Regions from separate parts of the Arthrobacter sp. TMT4-20 genome, predicted to be linked through region 2. Evidence: predicted binding sites of a transcription regulator. Region 2 holds the regulator's gene; the other holds the start of a gene.
The links. Region 2 encodes LexA, which represses DNA repair genes until DNA is damaged. Its sites were predicted from a motif close to TCGAACANNTGTTCGA; they were not measured.
Positions count from the first base shown of each region.

Region 1 (7,561 bases), on a different contig from region 2:
CTGCCCGCAGTGCCACGGCCTGGGCATCGCCCACACCGTCAGCGAGGAATCCCTTGTTCCCGACACGTCCCTGACCATTCGCGACGGCGCCATCGCCGCCTGGCCGGGAGCCTGGCAGGGCAAAAACCTTCGCGACGTCCTGGGTGAACTTGGTCACGACATCGACACCCCGTGGCACCAGCTCCCGAAGGAATCCCGTGACTGGATCCTTTTCACCGAAGAGCAGCCGGTTGTCCAGGTCACCCCCCAGCGGGACCGGGTCGCCAAGCCCTATAGGGGCCGCTTCTGGAGCGCGAAGAGCTATGTGCTCCACACGCTCGCCGACTCCTCCAGCCAGTCGATGAGGGAACGTGTCCTCCAATTCATGCACAGCGGCCCCTGCCCGCTGTGCGAGGGCAGCGGCCTGCAACAGGCCGCGCTCGCCGTGACCTTCGCCGGGTACTCGATCGCCGAGCTCACCGCCGTCCCCTTAGCCGAGCTCGCGGCGATCGTTGAACCCACCGCCACCCTGCAGCACGCGGGATCCAGCTCACGCGCCCTGAGCTCCGGCGAAACCACGGAGGTTGCCGTCACCCTGACCAAGGACCTGCACCAGCGCGTCAGCGTGCTGCTGGACCTGGGGCTGGGCTACCTCAGTCTCCGTCGACCCACCCCCACCCTGTCTCCCGGTGAGATGCAGCGGTTGCGCATCGCAACCCAGCTCCGTTCCGGCCTGTTCGGCGTGATCTACGTCCTCGACGAACCCTCGGCTGGTCTGCATCCCGCCGACGCGGAACCGCTGCTGGAGGTCCTGCAGCAGCTCAAATCCTCGGGTAACTCGGTGTTCGTGGTGGAACACGACATGGACGTGGTCCGCAGCGCGGACTGGGTGGTCGACGTGGGACCCAAAGCCGGCGAAGCTGGCGGCGCAGTCCTCTACAGCGGTGCTGTGGCGGGACTGGCCGACGTCGAAGCCTCAGTCACCCGCCCGTTCCTCTTCCCGGAACAAGCGCCACCCGCCGCCCGTGCAGCACTGCGGGAACCCAGCCGCTGGCTCACGCTCAGCGACATCACCCGGCACAACCTCCGCGGCCTTGACGCGGCCATACCCCTCAACGTGCTGACCGCCGTTACCGGTGTCTCCGGCTCCGGCAAGTCCACGCTGGTCTCCCAGGTGCTTGCCGACGTCGTCAACGATTACCTGCGGGCGGGCGCCCCGGCGGACGATTCCGACGACGACGGCAGCGACCGCGACTGCGCACCCGGGGACCACATGACCGTGGGCCATGTGGAAGGCCTCGACCTGATCGACCGGCTGGTCCGGGTGGATCAGCGCCCGATCGGCAGGACCCCCCGGTCCAACCTCGCCACCTACACTGGCCTGTTTGACGCCGTCCGCAAGCTGTACGCCGCCACCGACGAAGCCAAAGCCCGCGGGTACGGAGCCGGCCGATTCTCCTTCAATGTGACCGGCGGCCGTTGCGAGACGTGTCTCGGCGAGGGATTCGTCTCGGTCGAGCTTTTGTTCCTGCCCGGCAGTTACGGGCCGTGCCCCACCTGCGACGGAGCGCGCTACAACCCGGAGACCCTTGAGATCACTTATCAGGGCCGGACCATCGCCGATGTCCTCGGACTTACCGTCGACGCCGCCGCGGAATTCCTCGCCGACGTTCCGGCAGCTGCACGCAGCCTCACCACGCTCCGCCAGGTGGGGTTGGGCTATCTGCGGCTCGGCCAGCCGGCCACCGAGCTCTCCGGCGGTGAGGCGCAACGTATCAAGCTCGCCACCGAGCTGCAACGTGCCCGCCGCGGCCACACCCTGTATCTCCTGGATGAGCCCACCACCGGGCTACACCCGTCGGACGTGCAGCTGCTGCTGACGCAGCTGAACAACCTGGTCGACGCCGGCAACACCGTCGTCGTCGTCGAACACGACATGTCGGTGATCGCCGCGGCGGACTGGGTGCTGGACCTGGGTCCTTCCGGCGGCGACGACGGCGGCCGGATCGTGGCCGAAGGGACGCCGTCGTCGGTCGCTGACAGCACTGTCAGCCGAACCGCGCCCTACCTGACGCGGAGACTCAACACCGCCGGCTGAGGACCTTCAAACACCTGACCTGGTCAGCGGCGCTGCCCACTGAAGGCCTGTTTTCCCGCCGCATTCGCGCTGGGGTGGTAACTGTGGCTCTGATCGGCGACCGGCCCGGTGCCGGCAATTTCGCGCATTTCTTCGATGCCTGCGACCGCTTCGGGTTTCGTCTGGTAGTAGGTGGAAACAGCCACCAGCGCGCCGTCTCCTGCCATGAGTTTGATCCGGTACCCGCTGTCGTGCGCATCCACTATTTTGAAGTAGCCTGACACTTTCTTACCTCCTTGTAAGGAATGTCTGAACGGTACCTACATACTAAGCATCCTTAGGTCCAATGGGTACGGTCCGGGAGGATATTTTCGCGGTATTTTCAGGTCTTTCGTCCTATCCGGCTTCCTCTACCAGCGGTAAAATAGAAGTGCTGGCACGGTAGTCACACCACTGCCAGCGGCCCTGTAAAAGCCCGGCGAATAGATTCCAATTTCATCAGGTTCTTTTCTCGATCCAAGGGAGGGGAAATGACTACCGCATCACACCATGCACGTGACTTTCATGTGACCCATGAGCTTGTTCGCGCTGGCTCAATGGGAATGGGAGTAGTCTTTCTGCTTTTGGGCGTTCTGGCCTTTGTGCCAGGACTAACGACACAGTATGGTTCGCTGGCCGTCGCCAGCGGCTCGGAGGCGCTACTCTTCGGCGTCTTCCAGGTGTCCATCCTGCTCAACCTCGTCTATCTGGTTGTCGGAGCAGCCGGGATCATCATGAGCAGGGACAGCTTCGGTGCCCGCAATTTCCTGCTGGGCAGCGGTGCCTTGTTTTTGATCATGTGGATCTACGGGGTGGTCATCGACCTCAACTCGACGGCCAACTTCCTGTCCTTCAATGCGGCGGGTAACTGGATGCATCTGGTTCTCGCGTTGGTCGCGGGCGCCGTAGCTATTGTGCATATCGCCCGGACCCGTGGAGGTGGCCAATCAACCAATATCTAATCAGCGGCCTACGGCCCAGATCATAAATGTTGCCTTGCACCGACTCTGTTGGTGCAAGGCAATCTGGTTTAAGGCGATTGCAACCTTCTTGCAACCTTGGTGCAACCCGGATCACGATACGTTCACTATGGGCCCGGTCACCGACGACAGGGCTGTTCGGAAACGGAAGGGAAGCTCATGCCTGGAAACAAAGCCGTTGCTTACAAAGGACCCGGGAAAGTGGAGGTCATCGATATTGACTATCCCACCTTCGAGCTAAAAGATGGACCAGGAGTGAACCCGGCCAATGTGGGCCGTCAGGTGCACCACGGTGTCATCCTCAAGACTGTCACTACGAATATTTGCGGCTCCGACCAGCACATGGTCCGGGGCCGTACTACTGCCCCCTCCGATCTGGTGCTGGGCCATGAGATCACCGGCGAAGTCGTTGAGGTAGGCCGCGACGTCGAATTCATCAAGGTGGGCGACATCTGTTCGGTGCCCTTCAACATTGCCTGCGGACGCTGCCGAAACTGCAAGGAACGCAAGACGGGTATCTGCCTGAATGTGAACCCTGACCGCCCGGGAAGTGCCTACGGGTACGTGGACATGGGCGGCTGGGTGGGAGGCCAGGCGGAGTACGTCCTGGTGCCCTACGCCGACTGGAACCTACTCAAATTCCCGGACCGGGATCAGGCCTTGGAGAAAATCCTGGACCTGACCATGCTCTCGGACATTTTCCCCACGGGATTCCACGGCGCGGTCTCCGCGGGGGTGGGCGTTGGCTCCACGGTCTATGTTGCTGGTGCGGGCCCTGTTGGCCTTGCAGCAGCTGTATCGGCGCAGCTGCTCGGTGCCGCTGTGGTGATCGTCGGCGACCTCAACGAGGAGCGCCTGGCGCAGGCTCGCAGTTTCGGCTGCGAGACCGTGGACGTGTCCAAGGGCGATCCGAAGGATCAAATCGAGCAACTGATCGGTGTGCCCGAGGTGGACTGTGGTGTGGATGCGGTGGGCTTCGAGGCGCGCGGCCACGGGTCTGATGCATCCCACGAGGCGCCTGCCACGGTGCTCAACTCGCTGATGAGCCTCACCGCTGCTGGCGGCGCACTGGGCATCCCTGGCCTGTATGTGACGGGTGACCCGGGAGCCGTGGACGACGCCGCGAAGGTCGGGTCCCTGTCCATCAGCCTCGGAACCGGTTGGGCCAAGTCCCTGTCCTTCACCACCGGCCAGTGTCCGGTGATGAAGTACAACCGGGGCCTCATGATGGCGATCCTGCATGACAAGGTGCAGATTGCCAAGGCGGTGAACGCCAAGGCGATCGGTCTGACTGACGCACCTCGCGGCTATCAGGAGTTCGACGCCGGTGCCGCCACCAAGTACGTGCTCGATCCTCACGGGTACGTGGCTTCGTAAGACGACCGCAAGGCTGCGGGCACCACTTCTGGTGCCCGCAGCCTTGCGTGTCAGGTGCCAGCGGCCGGGTATGTCAGGGGAGTCAGGGGAACAGCGAAGCGCCTCTGTACGGCGTCAGGGCGTCCTTCTGCTCCTCGCTGAGCCGTAGGACGCTCCCTGAGCTCGTGTCAACAAAGGCGAGGATCGTTTCCGCCTTCACACAGGCCACCCCGGTGAGGGGGTCCAGGACCAGGTAGGAGAGGGTGAAACTGGCCGGTTTGAGGGCACTCACCCAGACATCGATCCGCACCGGAACGTTGCGGTAATCGAGGGTGTCCACAAACCTGACCCGATGCTCGACCACGAGCGCCTGAGTGCCCGGATTGACCGAGGAAAACAGTGCAACCGGCGGCTGGTCACCCTCGGCTCCCGTCCCGCCGGGAGCCCCGAAAGCGTGGATTCTCGCTTCCTCCAGAAGCCGTAGTACCTGTACATTGTTGATGTGCCCGTAGGCGTCCATGTCGGACCACCGCATCGGCACCAAACAGGTCAGTGTTTGACCACCCAAAACCATCCCTTTTCCCACCCTTTCGTCAAGCATCGCCATGTCTCGATTTGGCAACGATTGGAATCTGTTCTACCGTAGACGATAACCCGTTCAGGGAAACAACCGGCTGCCTAGTTCTTCGAACAGCAGCTTGATATGCCCGGTGCTGCCAATCCACCCGACGTTGCTCGTCCGGCAGCCACCAAAGACCTGACCACAAAAACAGTCGAGGCGAGCAGCGGCGCAAAAATGTCCGGGGACGGAACTAGCGTTGGTGGCCTTTCGGAGCATCAGACCCATGAAGAACCAAAAATTCAGCACTAACGCGCGCCGCGGCGTAGCAGTCATCGCTCTTGCCGGCCTTGGCCTCGGAGCATCAGCTGGAGTGGCGAACGCAGCCCCCGGCAGCACCTGGGACGCCCTCGCACAGTGCGAGAGTGGCGGAAACTGGGGCATCAACACCGGAAACGGCTTCTCCGGCGGCCTCCAGTTCACCCCCTCCACCTGGGCAGGATTCGGCGGACAGGGCGCCCCTCAGGACGCCAGCCGCGAGCAGCAGATTGCCGTAGCAGAGAACGTTCTGCAGGGTCAGGGCTGGGGTGCGTGGCCAGCGTGCTCGGCCAAGCTCGGCTTGAGCGGTGGAGCGAACCCATCGGCACAGCCAATGCAGCAGGCACCTGTTGCGCAGGCACCCGTCCAGGCGCAGGCTGAGCAGATTCAGCCTCAGGTTGCCCCAGCACCAGTTGCTCAGGCTCCCGTAGTCCAGGCTCCCGTAGCTCAGGCACCAGTTGCTCAGGCTCCTGTGGCGGCGGCTCCCGTTGCAGCTCCCGCACTCAGCGGCGACACCTACACCATCGAGTCCGGCGACACCCTCAGCACCATCGCCGCCAAGCTGGGCGTTGTTGGTGGCTGGCAGGCACTGTACGAAGCCAACGCCGACACCATCATTCACGCTGACCTCATCTTCACCGGTGATGTTCTGCAGCTCCCGGCCTCATAGCCTCACGCTGTAAACAACTGCACAACGACGACGGCGGCCGCCCGGGATTTCCTGGCCGGCCGCCGTCGTCGTTGTGCGTTGAGGGTCGTCGTTGTGCGTTGAGGGTCCGGGGCGCTAGGCCAGGCCCGCCTTCTTCAGCGCATCGGCCATCGCGGAGTTGGCGGGCGGCGCAGGGGTACGCGCTGCGGGTGGCTTTGCCGCACGCGGCTTGACCGCTCCCCTATCCGGCCGCGGTTTCTCTGGTCGGCTGCTTTGGGGTCCCCCGCCCGGCTCGTCGTCAAGGCGCAGTGTCAGGGCAATCCGTTTGCGCTCCGGGTCGGCCTCCAGCACCTTGACCTTGACGATCTGCCCCGACTTCACCACCTCGTGCGGGTCGCTGATGAAACGGTTCGCCATGGCCGAGATGTGGACCAACCCGTCCTGATGCACTCCGACGTCGACGAATGCACCGAAGGCTGCAACATTGGTCACCACTCCGTCGAGGGTCATGCCGGGTTTGAGGTCGGAAATCTTCTCGACGCCCTCGGAGAAGGTGGCAGTCACAAATTCGGGCCGCGGATCCCGTCCGGGTTTCTCCAGCTCCGCAACGATGTCCTTGATGGTGGGAAGCCCGAAGGTGTCGTCCACGAAAGCCGTCAGGTCCAGTTCCCGCAGGGCGGTGCCGCCCTGGCTGAGAATCTTCCGCGCCACACCGTAGGCTTCCGGGTGGACGCTTGAGGCGTCGAGGGGCTCCGAGCCGCCCGAGACCCGCAGGAAGCCTGCGCATTGCTCGTAGGCCTTGGCCCCGAGCCGTGGCACCTTCAGGAGATCCGCCCGCCGGGTGAAGCGGCCGTTGGCGTCGCGGTGGGCCACAATGTTTTCGCTGAGCAGCCCTCCGACGCCAGCCACCCGGCTGAGGAGCGACGGTGAGGCAGTGTTCACGTCCACTCCCACCGCGTTGACGCAGTCTTCGATGACCGCGTTCAGGGACCGCTCCAGGTTGGCTGCTGTCACGTCGTGCTGGTACTGGCCCACACCAATGGATTTGGGGTCGATTTTCACCAGTTCGGCGAGGGGGTCCTGCAGGCGGCGCGCAATTGACATCGCACCCCGCAGGGACACATCAAGGTCCGGCAGCTCGGCCGAGGCCAAGGCCGACGCCGAGTACACCGACGCACCGGCCTCGGACACCACCAGTTTCTGCAGCTTCCGCTCGGGCATCCGCTTGATCAACTCGGTGGAGAGCTTGTCAGTTTCCCGTGAAGCGGTTCCGTTGCCGATCGCGATGAGTTCGACGTCGTGGTCCGTGACCAGTTTCGCGAGTGACGCGAGCGCAGCATCCCACTTCTTCAGGGGAGCGTGCGGGTACACGGTATCGGTGGCAACAGCCTTGCCGGTGCCGTCGACCACCGCCACCTTGACGCCGGTGCGGAGCCCCGGGTCAAGCCCCAGCGTGGTCCTACCGCCGGCTGGCGCCGCGAGGAGGACGTCCCTGAGATTGGCGGCGAAGACCCGCACCGCCTCGGTCTCAGCGGCAGCGAACAGGCGCACTCGGAGGTCCAGCGATAGTTTGGCCAGAATCCGGCGCCACGATTGCTGGACCG
Region 1 covers NZ_JBTNDW010000004.1:189,139-196,699, forward strand. The annotation lists gene uvrA (excinuclease ABC subunit UvrA) at 1-2,077, shown strand, start outside; gene ACX80Z_RS06205 (YegP family protein) at 2,101-2,340, opposite strand; gene ACX80Z_RS06210 (DUF4383 domain-containing protein) at 2,587-3,057, shown strand; gene fdhA (formaldehyde dehydrogenase, glutathione-independent) at 3,235-4,452, shown strand; gene ACX80Z_RS06220 (acyl-CoA thioesterase) at 4,535-5,005, opposite strand; gene ACX80Z_RS06225 (LysM peptidoglycan-binding domain-containing protein) at 5,277-5,978, shown strand; gene ACX80Z_RS06230 (Tex family protein) at 6,093-7,561, opposite strand, start outside.
Region 1: a site for LexA is predicted at 5,118-5,133, ahead of ACX80Z_RS06225 (LysM peptidoglycan-binding domain-containing protein). Genes of this name have one in related genera too.

Region 2 (7,561 bases):
TGCGCGCTCAGTGAAGTGCCTCACCCGATCGGGACCGGGACGACTACCATTGAAGGACACCACTTTAGGGAGCGTATGACCACGAATAACGGGGGACCGGCGACGCCGGAACCAGAGATCGGCCCAGCCGAAATTCAGGCAGTGATTGATCGGATCCTGGCTAAAGACGAGGCCGCGTCCGCGAAGGGCGCAGGCAACCGTTTCGTCGGTGTCTCATCCGGGCACGACGACGAACGGTCGTCCTACGACGGCGACCAGCAGGACCTGGACGAACGGCGTGCACTGCGACGCGTCGCAGGGCTTTCCACCGAACTCGAAGACGTCACTGAGGTCGAATACCGGCAGCTCCGCCTCGAACGCGTCGTCCTGGCAGGGCTCTGGAGTGAAGGCACCGCCGAAGATGCTGAAAACTCGCTGCGGGAACTGTCGGCGCTGGCAGCCACCGCCGGTTCAGAGGTGCTCGACGGCATCGTCCAGCGCCGGCTCAAGCCAGACCCCGGCACCTTCCTCGGCTCGGGCAAGGCCCAGGAGCTCAAGGACATCGTGGTATCCACCGGAGCCGACACCGTCATCGTGGATAGCGAACTCTCTCCCTCCCAGCGCCGCGGACTGGAAGACATCGTCAAGGTCAAGGTCATTGACCGGACGGCCCTGATCCTCGACATTTTTGCCCAGCACGCGAAATCGCGGGAGGGCAAAGCCCAGGTCGAGCTGGCACAGCTCGAATACCTACTCCCCAGGCTGCGCGGTTGGGGTGACTCCATGTCCCGCCAGGCAGGCGGCCAGGTCGGCGGCGCCGGCGCCGGGATGGGTTCCCGTGGGCCCGGCGAAACGAAGATCGAGCTTGACCGGCGGAAGATTCGCACCCGGATGGCGAAGCTGCGCCGGGAGATCAGCGGGATGAAACCAGCCCGCGAAACAAAACGCGCCAACCGCCGTCGTAATGAGATCCCCTCGGTCGCAATCGCCGGCTACACCAACGCTGGCAAATCCTCTTTGCTGAACCGCCTCACCGACGCCGGCGTCCTGGTGGAGAACGCGCTGTTCGCCACCCTGGATCCCACGGTGCGTAAGGCCGAAACCGCCGATGGGTTGGGCTACACGCTCGCCGATACGGTCGGGTTCGTCAGGTCGCTGCCCACCCAGCTGGTTGAGGCATTCCGGTCGACGCTCGAAGAGATTGCCGACTCGGACCTGATTCTCCATGTGGTGGATGTGTCCCACCCCGATCCGGAGGGGCAGATCGCCGCGGTGCGGGAAGTGCTCTCTGAGGTCGATGCCCGCAAGGTCCCCGAAATCATTGTTCTGAACAAGGCCGATGCCGCGGATCCCTTCGTGATCGAACGCCTGCGTCAACGCGAGCCCCGGCACGTGGTGGTCTCAGCCCGCACGGGCGAGGGTATCGCCGAGCTCCTCGAAGCCGTCAGCGCTGCCATCCCGCGACCCAGCGTGAAGCTGACGCTGCTGGTGCCGTACGAACGCGGCGACGTCGTCAGCAGGTTGCACCAGTCCGACGCCGAGATCCTGAACCTTGAGCACGTTGAATCGGGCACCCGGCTCGACGTCATGGTCCGTGCGGGTCTTGCCGCCGATCTGGAGGAATTCCGCCAGCATGCCTGACAGCGGTACCGCGGGGCCGCTGGAACTTCTTGACGCCGCAGTTGAAGCCATGGGCGGCGAGAACCGGGTGGGCCAGCATGAGATGACGCAACGGGTCGCCGAGGCGCTGACCACCGGGGACCACCTGCTGGTGCAGGCTGGCACGGGCACCGGTAAATCGCTGGCCTACCTCATCCCCTTGATCTCCCACGCCCTGACCCACGACAAACCGGCCATCGTATCCACTGCAACGTTGGCGTTGCAGGCCCAGATTGTCGGTCGCGACGTGCCCCGGCTGCTGAAGGCCCTCAAAGGCAAGCTACCCCGCCCCGTCGACGTGGTGCTGCTCAAAGGGCGCGGCAATTACGTCTGCAAGCACAAGACGGGCGGAGGCTTCCCCGAAGAGGGGGCACCCGACGCGCTCTTCAGCCTCGGCGAGGACACCGCCGCACCGCATCCCTCCGCCGGCCCGGCCACCCCGCTGGGCCGCGAGGTTGTCAGGCTCCGGGAGTGGGCCGAAACCACCGACACGGGTGACCGGGACGAGCTGACTCCAGGGGTGAGCGAGCAGGCGTGGCGGCAGGTGTCCGTGACCAGCATGGAGTGCCTTGGCGCCCAAAAGTGCCCGGTCGCGGCGGAATGCTTCAGCGAACGGGCCAGGGCCAAGGCGGGCGACGCGGATATCGTCATCACCAACCATGCAATGCTCGCGATCAGTGCCTTCGAGGGGCTGGCGGTGCTCCCCGAGTACGACGTCGTCGTCATCGACGAAGCCCACGAACTGCATGACCGGGTCACCGGCGCGGTGTCCGGACAATTATCGGCGGGGATGATTTCCGCTGCGGCGTCGGCGGCCCGCCGTCATCTGTCAATCGCCACCGAGGGCCTCGACTCCGCAAACCGCTTTTTCGAGTCAACAGTCGCCGGGATCCCCACGGGGTTAATGGCTGCCGGACTCACCGAGGAGCAGGAAACGGCGATCACGCAGGTCCGCGAAGCCTGCCGGGCCGTCCTGTCGGACGCCAAAGGAGACGGACCGACCCCGGCAGACGGTGGCCGGCAGATGGCGAAGTCCCACGTCCTCGCCGTCTTCGAACTCTGCGAGCGGCTTCTGACGGCGACACCGGCCGGTGAGGTGCTCTGGGCCTCACGGCCAAGCACCTTCTCACCGGGCACCGGGTATTCACAGCCCGACGACGACGCACCCGCGACCATCAACATCGCGCCACTGTCCGTGGCCGGGAAGCTGCGGGAAGGCCTGTTCGCCGATCACACAGTGGTCCTGACCTCGGCAACGCTCGCCATCGGGGCCGAGTTCGGTCCAGTCGCCGGTTCGCTCGGTCTCGCGGGCGCCTCGGCGCCGTCATGGACCGGCGTCGACGTCGGCAGCCCCTTCGACTACCCGAAGCAGGGCGTCCTGTATGTCGCGAAGGACCTTCCAAAGCCGGAGCGGGGCACCTCGCCTGAGCAGCTCGACGAACTGGAGGTCTTGCTGAAAGCATCGCGGGGTGGGGCGCTGGGACTTTTTTCCTCCCGCCGCGCGGCCGAAGACGCAGCCGAATCACTGCGCCCACGGGTCGACTTCGAGATCCTGTGCCAGGGCGAATCGTCAATGTCGGCGCTGGTCAAACAATTCTCGGATGAGCCGGACACGTGCCTCTTCGGCACCATGTCACTCTGGCAGGGCGTCGATGTGCCAGGCCGGTCGTGCCGGCTGGTGACCATCGACCGCATTCCCTTCCCGCGCCCTGACGACCCACTCATGACAGCGCGGACGAGAGCCGTAGCGAAGGCCGGTGGAAACGGTTTCATGAGCGTTTCGGCAACCCACGCGGCCGTCCGCCTCGCTCAGGGCGCCGGACGCCTCATCCGCGCAGCCGAAGACAAGGGGGTGGTGGCGATCCTCGATTCCAGGCTCGCCAACGCACGCTACGGATCATTCCTGCGTGCCGCGCTGCCGCCTTTCTGGTCCACCACCGATCGCACGACGGCGGTCGGCGTCCTGGAGCGGCTGGCAGGAAAACCCACGCCCGGGGGTTAGAGGGCGCGCATCACCGAGACGACCTTGCCCATAATCGTGGCGAGGTCTCCCAGGATCGGCTCGTACTGGGTGTTCTGGGGGAGCAGCCAGGTGTGACCGTCGCGCTGGCGGAAAGTCTTCACCGTCGCCTCGTCGTCGAGGAGCGCGGCCACGATGTCACCGTTCTGTGCTTCCTGCTGGCGCCGGACCACTACCCAGTCACCGTCGCAAATGGCGGCGTCGATCATCGAATCGCCATAGACCCGCAACATGAAGAGATCGCCGTGTCCCACCAACTGGCGGGGTAGCGGCATGACATCTTCCACTACCTGGTCGGCCAGCACCGGGCCGCCGGCAGCGATCCGCCCCACCATCGGAACCATGGCTGCGTCGATCGCGCCGCCGACGTCCGGTGTCGTGCCCTGGCCCGATCCTTCTTCGCCGCTGTGCTGATCATGGTCGAGGGTCAGCGGAAGCAGGATCTCCATGGCGCGGGGGCGCTTCGGATCGCGCCTGAGATAGCCCATCCGCTCCAGCTGCGACAACTGATGGGTGACGCTCGAGAGACTGGCCAGCCCCACCGTGTCTCCGATCTCGCGCATGGAGGGCGGATACCCGTTGGTGCCGATGGCCCGCTGAATGGTCTCAAGGATCTTCTTCTGGCGGGGCGTCATGCCCTTGGGCACCTGGCGCCCACGCGGGCGGCCACGGGCTGGCAGGACGGCCGGGGCGGGGTCAGCCGGGGCAAGGTCGGAGGCCGGTTCATCCAGTGGTGCGTCGGACTCTTTCACGGTCGCTGTCCCTTCGATAAGAATCCATGTACCCCGGCAGATCCCTGGATTCCAGGGGCCGAGCTTATTTTGTCAGTGGCGGATGATGTGCTGGTTTCTGCTGGATCCCGAACCTTCATCCTTGCCCTAACGGTAAGGGAGTCAGGACACGTTTTCAAACATTTGTTCGATCGTGTCTCGACAAAGTTCGTCAATCAGTGCTAAAAATAAACAAGCAGTAATTCGAAGATAAGTTCGAACAAAACAGGAATCGCCGGTTTTAGCTCGAACACCGTCTTCAACCTTCAGGGTTGGTCCCGGGCTCATACCCCAGGACCGAATGGACTGATTCGAGAGTACAGAGAGGTGTATCCATGTCTGTCATCACCACACACCAGAATTTCCCTACCACCGAAAGCGACGCGACCACGAGCGGCGCCACCAAGCTGCGGCTGACCCGCAGGGGCCGGCTCCTGTTGGTCGGATTGCCGATCGTGCTACTCGCGTCGGCCGTTCTGATGTTGTCAGGATTTTTCAACTCGCCTGCCAAGGCATCAGCTGAAGGCGGAGAGGTGACCGAGACCGTGAGTGTCAGCGTCGCAGCCGGCGAAACCATCTGGCAGCTGGCAACCGAGTTCGCTCCGGACCGCGATCCGCGCATCGTCGTCTCCGAGATCGTTGAACTGAACAGCCTGGGCACCTCAGTGCTGCAGGCAGGGCAGCAACTGGATGTCCCCACCAACCGGTAACGCCTCGACAGCCAGTACTGCACCCCCAGAACCCTCCAACCCGGTCGGCCAGTATCGGCCACCGGGTGCGGAGCTTCTGCGAACGCGGTGAAGATCCTGATGAAGGGTGAAGGCCCGCCGATTCTGCACCTGCAGCACTCCACGCTTAACCTTGACAGGTGAGCGAACAGTTTGAGCGGTTGAGCCGGTTGCCCCTGCGCGAGGATCTGCGGGGCAAGCACCCCTACGGTGCGCCCCAGTTGGATGTCCCCATCCTCCTGAACGTCAATGAGAATACCCATGGAGTGCCGGACGATGTCCGGCAGGCAATCGTTGATGCGGTGAGCCGGGAGGTCGGGGGGCTGAACCGTTACCCCGACCGTGAGTTCACCGAACTCCGGACCAATCTTGCACGCTACCTCGGCCACGGACTGACGCCCGAAAACCTGTGGGCCGCCAACGGATCCAACGAGGTACTGCAGCACCTGCTGCAGGCCTTCGGCGGCCCGGGTCGATCAGCCATCGGCTTCCCCCCGACCTACTCCATGTATCCGTTGCTGGCCAGCAGCACCGGCACCCGCTATATCGCAGGGCAGGGTAACGGCAGGTTCGAGCTCAGCGCCGCCGACGCGGCCCGCGAAGTGCGCGAATCCGGCGCGAACCTCGTCTTTCTGTGCTCGCCGAACAACCCGACCGGCTCAGCGCTGGGCCTGGATGTGGTGGAAGCGGTTTATGAGGCGGGCAGCGACGCGCAGGCAATCGTGATCGTCGATGAGGCCTATGCCGAGTTCGCCCACGCAGGCACCGTCAGCGCCCTCAGCCTGCTGGCGGGCCGGGAACGTCTTGTGGTGTCCCGCACCATGAGCAAGGCTTTCGCGATGGCCGGGACGAGGCTCGGTTACCTGGCGGCGGCCCCCGAGGTTGCTGACGCGCTGCGCCTGGTCCGGTTGCCGTACCACCTTTCGGCCATCACCCAGGCGGCAGCGAACGCGGCCCTGACCCACTCTGACCGATTGCTTGCCAACGTGGAAAACATCAAGGTGCAACGCGATCGGATAGTGACCAGTCTCCAGCACCTCGGGTTGACCCCGGTGCCCTCGGACGCCAACTTCGTTCTCTTCGGCGGACTGGACGACCCGCACCGCATCTGGCAGGGCCTGCTCGACGGGGGAGTGCTGATTCGCGACGTCGGTATTCCCGGTCACCTCCGGGTCACCGCAGGCACCGAGACGGAAACCACAGTGTTCCTCGACACCCTCGGTGCCCTGCTGGAGGGGACCGTCTCCTAGACTGGTGATAGACCCTTTCCAAGCGGCGCCCGGTGCTGTCCCTACCGTCACCCATCCGCTACGTACCAATCGAAGGATAGCCATGAGCGTGGAAACCACTGTCGGACGCACTGCGAGCCGGGAACGGACCACCAGCGAGTCGTCGGTGTTTGTCGAGCTCGATCTTGACGGCACCGGACGCGCGGAGATCAGCACCTCGGTGCCGTTCTACGACCACATGCTGACTGCGCTGGCCAAGCACTCACTGATCGACCTCACGGTCCGAGCCACCGGTGACACGCACATCGATGTCCACCACACCGTCGAGGATGTCGCCATCACCATCGGCGAGGTGCTCCGGGAGGCCCTGGGGACGAAGGCCGGGATCCGCAGGTTCGGCGAAGCGACGGTGCCCCTGGATGAGGCGCTGGCCAACGCCGTCGTCGACATCTCCGGCCGGCCATACCTGGTGCACACCGGTGAGCCCGCAGGCCAGGAATACCACCTGATCGGAGGGCACTTCACCGGCTCGCTGACCCGGCACGTCTTCGAGGCGATCACCCTGCATGCCCAGATCTGTCTGCACATGACGGTGTTGGGTGGACGGGATCCACACCACATTGTCGAAGCCCAGTTCAAGGCGTTCGCCCGGGCGCTGCGCGCTGCAGTGGAACCGGACCCACGCGTGGAGGGCATCCCGTCCACCAAGGGGGCACTATGAGTGCGCCACGCGTAACGGTTCTGGACTACGGTTCGGGGAACATCCGTTCAGCGGTCCGTGCCCTGGAACACGTCGGCGCTGAAGTGACGTTGAGCGCCAAACCCGACGACGTCCTGAACGCCGACGGGTTGGTGGTGCCCGGCGTCGGAGCCTTCGCGACCGTGATGAAGGGTCTGAAGGATGTCGATGCACTGCGCATGATCGGCCGGCGGGTGGCGGGCGGCAGGCCAGTGCTTGGCATCTGCGTCGGCCTGCAGATCCTCTTCGAGGAGGGCGTCGAGCACGGCGTCCGGACCGCGGGCATGGGCGAGTGGCCAGGCACCGTTGAACGGTTGCAGGCTGACGTCGTCCCGCACATGGGCTGGAACACGGTGAAGGCAGCCGAGGGGTCACAACTGTTCGAAGGCATCGAGGACGAGCGGTTCTACTTTGTGCACTCCTACGGAGTGCAGCAG
Region 2 covers NZ_JBTNDW010000009.1:39,438-46,998, reverse strand. The annotation lists gene hflX (GTPase HflX) at 76-1,620, shown strand; gene ACX80Z_RS10175 (ATP-dependent DNA helicase) at 1,613-3,640, shown strand; gene lexA (transcriptional repressor LexA) at 3,637-4,293, opposite strand; gene ACX80Z_RS10165 (LysM peptidoglycan-binding domain-containing protein) at 4,764-5,138, shown strand; gene ACX80Z_RS10160 (histidinol-phosphate transaminase) at 5,297-6,406, shown strand; gene hisB (imidazoleglycerol-phosphate dehydratase HisB) at 6,489-7,106, shown strand; gene hisH (imidazole glycerol phosphate synthase subunit HisH) at 7,103-7,561, shown strand, end outside.